2 regions of the Variovorax sp. CCNWLW235 genome follow, and region 1 is predicted to be linked to the other one. Evidence: predicted binding sites of a transcription regulator. Region 1 holds the regulator's gene; the other holds the start of a gene.
The links. The regulator NrdR, encoded in region 1, represses ribonucleotide reductase genes. The targets are predictions, from matches to a motif close to CACNANATNTNGTG.
Positions count from the first base shown of each region.

Region 2: V9L21_RS15865 (ribonucleoside-diphosphate reductase subunit alpha) is a predicted target of NrdR. The motif match lies at 1,844-1,857, and genes of this name have one in related genera.

Region 1 is NZ_JBBCBW010000008.1:194,231-197,554, reverse strand. It holds gene V9L21_RS12285 (pilus assembly protein) at 1-560, shown strand, start outside; gene V9L21_RS12280 (type IV pilin protein) at 557-991, shown strand; gene V9L21_RS12275 (GspH/FimT family pseudopilin) at 1,012-1,554, shown strand; gene nrdR (transcriptional regulator NrdR) at 1,588-2,031, opposite strand; gene glyA (serine hydroxymethyltransferase) at 2,053-3,297, opposite strand.
Region 2 is NZ_JBBCBW010000013.1:61,887-65,210, forward strand. It holds gene V9L21_RS15855 (sigma-54-dependent transcriptional regulator) at 1-1,018, shown strand, start outside; gene ampD (1,6-anhydro-N-acetylmuramyl-L-alanine amidase AmpD) at 1,005-1,622, shown strand; gene V9L21_RS15865 (ribonucleoside-diphosphate reductase subunit alpha) at 1,974-3,324, shown strand, end outside.

The sequences.
Region 1 (3,324 bases):
ACGAAACGCGCACCCAGCTTCAGGCGCGCACCGCGGCCGCTGCGGCCGGCCAGGCACTGCCGGCCATCGTGGGCGAACCTTTCGTCTACGGCACCGGAAACCGCAGCGTGGCAAGCCGCCGCGGCTGGTACTTCGATCTTCCCGGGTCGCTCGACTCTGGCGAGCGGCAGGTGACCCGGCTGGCGCTCAGCGATGGCTACCTGTTTTTCAACACGCTGATACCGAATGGCAATGCCTGCGACGCAAGCGGCGGCGGCCGCAGCTGCGCGGTCAATGCAATGACAGGGCTTTCGAAGGGCGGGACCTGCGTGCCTTCAACGGTGGGTTTGTTGTCGTCGCCTTTGCTCGTTGCGCTTGGAGAAGGGGCGTATGCCTCACCTGATGCGTTCGGGCGCCGTTCGGCCACGAAGAAGCTCTCGGCAATCAACGTCGGCTCTGGAGGCAGCCCTGGCGGGGCCGCCATTTCGACTGTGCAGCCGGTGGAAGGCGGCCAGGTTTCGCAGGTAGCCGGGCGCCTGAACTGGCGCCAGATCGTCGATTTTCAGGGAGCAAAGCCATGAAAGCCGCCACGCCGGCAAACGGCACCGCCACTCGCATTCGCGGCTTCACGCTCATCGAATTGATGATCGTGGTCGCGATCCTCGCCATCCTGGCCGCCATCTCCTATCCGTCGTACATGGACTTCATGCGCAAGGGCTGGCGCACCGAAGCGCGCTCCGCCCTGATGCAGCAGATGCAGCAGCAAGAGCGGCAATACACCATGGCCGGGCAGTACAAGCGCTACGAAGGCGGATCCGGCGAGGGAGGTGCGGGCGGCAAGTACCTCGTCGAGAGCGGCAATTGCGAGGGGCAGGGCACCATCGAGCGCTGCATCAGGCTCACGGCAACCCCGAAGCCCGGCTACGCCGATCCGGAGGTCGGAGCCCTCTGGATCGACAGCATGGGAGACAAGGGCTGCAATGGCACGGCGGGCGCCAGGTGCTGGCAATGAGGAGTGGCCGGCGATGCGCCATGTGCGCGAGCGTCGCATCAGGCGGATTCACCCTCGTCGAATTGATGGCCGTGGTGGCCATCATGACGATCCTGGGCTCGCTAGCCGTTCCCGCGTTTCGCGATCTGCTGCTCAACCAGCGGCTTGCCGCAGCTTCGAGCGGTTTCGTGGCCGCGCTGAACCTGGCCCGCACCGAGGCCATCCAGCGTTCGCAGAAGGTGCATGTGGGCGCCCTCGCGGGCAGCGACTGGTCGAGCGGCTGGGCCGTGCAGGCCGGGCCGGAAAGTGCAATGCAAACGGTGCGCAAGTTCGAAAAGCTTCCGAACGGGGTGAGCGTCGACGCAGCGCTTGGAGATGGATTCGTGCGGGGGCTGGACTACGACAGCAATGGCTTCTCGCGCCGGGCGGGCGGCACGGGCTTCGGCGCCGGATGCCTGACGCTGAAAGCCGAGTCGGGCCGCAGAGCTTCGATTGTGGTGTCCGCGTCGGGCCGCGCCAGGGTCTGCAACCCGGATGTCCGGGGTGAGTGCGGAAGCGGCGTGTGCGGCAGCGTCGGCAAATGAACGGGCGCCGGGGCTTGCCGCGACGCCGCTTGCTCAAATGTCCCGCAGCAGCTGCCTGAACTCGTCCACGTCCTCGAAGCTGCGGTACACCGAGGCAAAGCGCACGTAGGCCACCTTGTCGAGCTTCTTGAGCTCGCGCATGACAAGCTCGCCAACCTTGGTCGAATCGATTTCGCGCAGGCCGCTGGCCAGCAGCTTCTGCTCGATGCGCAGCAGCGCGTTGTCGATCTGCTCGATGCTCACCGGCCGCTTGCGCAGCGCCAGCATCATCGAGGCGCGTACCTTGGTCGAGTCGAAGTCGGCGCGGCTGCCGTCCTTCTTCACAACGACCGGAAAGTTCACGTCCGGGCGCTCGTACGTTGTAAAGCGCTTGTCGCAGGCGCTGCACTGGCGGCGCCTGCGCACGAAGTCGGCGTCTTCCGAAACACGGGTCTCGACGACCTGCGTTTCAAGATGACCGCAAAAAGGGCATTTCATGCGGCCAGGTCTTGCGGACGATCAGCGGTAGACAGGGAAGCGGCTCGTGAGCGCATGCACCTTGGCGCGCACCGCATCGATGTTGGCCGCATCGCGCGGGTTCTCGAGCACGTCGGCCACCAGGTTCGCCGTGATGCGGGCTTCTTCGTCCTTGAAGCCGCGCGTCGTCATGGCGGGTGTGCCGATGCGAACGCCGCTGGTCACCATCGGCTTTTCAGGGTCGTTGGGGATCGCGTTCTTGTTGATCGTCATGTGGGCGGCGCCCAGCACGGCTTCGGCTTCCTTGCCGGTAATGCCCTTGGAGCGCAGGTCGACCAGCATCACGTGGCTTTCGGTGCGCCCGCTCACGATGCGCAGGCCGCGCTCGGTGAGGGTGTCGGCCACGATCTGGGCGTTCTTGACCACCTGCTGCTGGTAGGCCTTGAACTCCGGCGTCATGGCTTCCTTGAAGGCGACAGCCTTGGCGGCAATCACGTGCATCAGCGGGCCGCCTTGCAGGCCCGGGAAGATGGCGCTGTTGATGGCTTTCTCGTGCTGCGACTTCATCAGGATGATGCCGCCGCGCGGGCCGCGCAGGCTCTTGTGCGTGGTGGAGGTCACCACGTCGGCATGCGGCACAGGGTTGGGGTAGACGCCCGCGGCCACAAGGCCTGCGTAGTGGGCAATGTCGACCATGAAGATCGCGCCCACGTCCTTGGCTACCTTGGCGAAGCGTTCGAAATCGATGCGCAGCGAATAAGCCGAGGCGCCGGCGATGATGAGCTTGGGCATGTGCTCGTGCGCCTTGCTCTCCATTGCGTCGTAGTCGATGGCTTCGTTGGCGTCCAGGCCGTAGCTCACCACGTTGAACCACTTGCCGCTCATGTTGAGGGGCATGCCGTGCGTGAGGTGGCCGCCTTCGGCCAGGCTCATGCCCATGATGGTGTCGCCGGGCTTCAAAAAGGCCAGCATCACGGCCTCGTTGGCCGATGCGCCGCAATGCGGCTGCACGTTGGCGGCGTCGGCGCCGAAAATCTGCTTGATGCGGTCGATGGCCAGCTGCTCGGCCACGTCGACATGCTCGCAGCCGCCGTAGTAGCGCTTGCCCGGGTAGCCTTCGGCGTATTTGTTGGTGAGCTGCGAGCCCTGCGCGGCCATGACGGCCGGCGAGGCGTAGTTTTCGCTCGCGATGAGCTCGATGTGGTGTTCCTGGCGTGCGTTTTCGGCCTGGATGGCAGCCCAGATTTCGGGATCGGTCTGTTCGACCAGGATATTGCGTTGGTACATGGCAGTCCTTTGAAGACGAGGTCCTTG
Region 2 (3,324 bases), on a different contig from region 1:
CAAGGTGGCCCGCGGCATGGCGCCCGTGCTGGTGCGCGGCGAATCGGGCACCGGCAAAGAGCTGGTGGCGCGCGCCGTGCACGCCTGCAGCCAGCGCAGCGACGGCCCCTTCGTCGCGGTCAACTGCGGCGCCATTCCGGAGAACCTGCTCGAGGCCGAATTCTTCGGCGCGCGCAAGGGCTCGTACACCGGCTCGTCGCAAGACCGCGACGGCTACTTCCAGGCCGCGCGGGGCGGCACGCTGTTCCTCGACGAGATCGGCGACCTGCCGCTGGCAATGCAGTCCAAGCTGCTGCGCGCGATCCAGGAGCGCAGCGTGCGCTCCATCGGCTCCACGCAAGAAGACGCGGTCGACGTGCGCATCGTGAGCGCCACGCACAAGGACCTGCACGCCGAGGTCAACGCCGGCCGCTTCCGCCAGGATCTGTTCTACCGGCTCAACGTGATCGAGATCGCGGTGCCCGCACTGCGCGACCGGCGCGAAGACCTGCCGGCGCTGTGCGCCGCATTGCTCGCGCGCATTGCGCACGACGGCGGACTGCCGGTGCCGCATCTTTCCGCCGACCTGCTGCATCGACTCGCGCAGCATCCGCTGCACGGCAATGTGCGCGAGCTCGAAAACCTGCTGCACCGCGCGGTAGCACTCAACGACGGCGACGAACTGCACCTGGACCTGATGGGCGGTGGACAGCCCGCCGTCGCGGGGCTTGCGGCTTCGGCGCCCTCGTCTTCACCGCCGCCGGACGACGGTGAACCGCTCGCCGGTGCGGCGCCCGCAGCCGCAGCCTTCGCCGAGCCCAAGACCGCACCGCCGCCCTTGCCATCCGACCTGCAGGCCTATCTCGACCAGCAGGAGCGCGAAATTCTGGTGCGCGCGCTGCATGAAAGCGGCTTCAACCGCACGGCCGCCGCCGCGCGGCTCGGCATGAGCCTGCGCCAGATCCGCTATCGCATCGCACGGCTGGGCATCACCACGCCCAACGGCGACGAAGGTACCGCGAGCAATGCCGACGATTGATGCAGCAACGTCGAACGCGAGCGGCGACGACGGCCTCTGGCGCGCCGGCTGGTATCGCTTTGCAAAGGCGCTGCAATCGCCGAATTTCGGCCCTCGGCCCGCGGGCGCGCAGACCGACCTGATCGTGCTGCATTCCATTAGCCTGCCGCCCGGCGAATATGGCGGCGATGCGGTGCAGCAGCTCTTCGCAAACCAGCTCGACTGGGACGCGCACCCTTACTTCCAATCCATTCGCGGCCTGCAGGTTTCCTCGCACTTCTATGTGCGGCGCAACGGCGAACTCTGGCAGTTCGTGAGCTGCGACGACCGCGCCTGGCATGCCGGCGTGTCGTCCTGGCGCGGCCGCGAAAACTGCAACGACGATTCGATCGGCATCGAACTCGAGGGCCTGGAAGGCCAGCCCTTCGACGAGGCCCAATACGAAACGCTGGCCAGCCTTTGCGCGGCGATTGCGCAGCACTACGCCATCGCTTTCATCGCGGGCCACGAGCACATTGCGCCGGGCCGCAAACAGGATCCGGGCGCGGGCTTCGATTGGCAATTGCTGCGCGGCCAACTCGGCTGGAGTCCGCGGATGTTTCCCGAACAGGTGCTGCCGCTCTAATTTTTTTAATCGCGCGGCGGCATGCGATGTGCCGTTCTTGCGCCGCAGCAATCTCTAAAATTTGGAGCGCGCCTCCAGCAACCATGCGCCTTGCAGGCCCAAATCCGCTTGCAAGCCACAGCCCGCGCGGGTTGCGCGACCATAGGCCAGTATTCATGGGGCATCGCTGGCCGAGTGCCGCGCCCAAACAAATACGCCGTTGTGTTGAATCTCTCAAAAAACACTACATCTAGTGGTTGTAGACGCTTCGCACCCTAGATATAGTGTCTTCCGTCCGGTCATCACGCACCGGCGCAATGCCCCGCCAAGGCATTGCCACCCAACAAGAATTGCCACACCGAGAGGAAGCGAATGCAAACAGCCCTGAACACCCCATCGACCCCGCGTGCCGTTCCCTCGACGCCGCAGCAGCAACGAGACACTGCTGGCTCGCCTACCGGTCAGAACCTCGCGCACTACCAGATCATCCGCCGCAACGGTGCCGTGGTTCCCTTCGAACCCAACAAGATCGCCATCGCGATGATGAAAGCCTTCCTGGCGGTGCACGGCACCCAGGGCGCGGCTTCGGCCAGCGTGCGCGAAACGGTCGACGCCCTCACGCAAGGCGTTATCCGCGCCATGGTTCGCTCGCGTCCGGGCGGCGGCACCTTCCACATCGAAGACGTGCAAGACCAGGTCGAGCTCGGCCTGATGCGCGGCGGCCACCACGAAATTGCGCGCGCCTATGTGCTGTATCGCGAACGCCGCACGCAAGAGCGCTCCAAGCAAGGCACGCAGGAAACGCCGGCTGCGCCGCTACTCCACGTGCTGGACCGCGGCGAGCGCGTGGCGCTCGACCTGAACGAACTCAAGGGCCTGATCGAATCGGCTTGCGAAGGCCTGGGCGACGGCATCAGCGCCGCGCCGATCGTCGCCGAGACGATGCGCAACCTGTACGACGGCGTGCCGCTCGACGAGGTGTACAAGGCCTCGATCCTGGCCGCCCGCACGCTCATCGAGAAAGACCCCGATTACACCTTCGCGACCGCCCGCCTGCTGCTGCACACGATCTTCAAGGAAATCATCGGCCGCGAAGTCATGCCCGCCGAGCGCGCGCAGACCTACGCCGACTACTTCCCGCAGTTCATCAAGAAGGGCGTCGAGAACGAACTGCTCGACGAGAAGCTGCTGCAGTACGACCTGCCCCGCCTGGGCGCGGCGCTCAAGGCCGAGCGCGACAACCAGTTCGACTACCTCGGCCTGCAGACGCTGTACGACCGCTACTTCCTGCACGTGCGCAAGTCGCGCATCGAACTGCCGCAAGCTTTCTTCATGCGCGTGGCGATGGGCCTCTCGCTGAACGAAATCGACCGCGAAGCCCGCGCCATCGAGTTCTACGAAGTGCTGTCTTCGTTCGACTTCATGTCGAGCACGCCCACGCTCTTCAACGCCGGCACGCTGCGCTCGCAGCTGTCCAGCTGCTACCTGACCACCGTGCCCGACGACCTGGACGGCATCTACGAGTCGATCAAGGAAAACGCGCTGCTCTCCAAGTTTGCGGGCGGCCTGGGCAACGACTGGACCCGCGTGCGCGCACTGGGCAGCCACATCAAGGGCACCAACGGCGAATCGCAGGGCGTGGTGCCGTTCCTCAAGGTGGTGAACGACACCGCCGTGGCGGTGAACCAGGGCGGCAAGCGCAAGGGCGCGGTCTGCACGTACC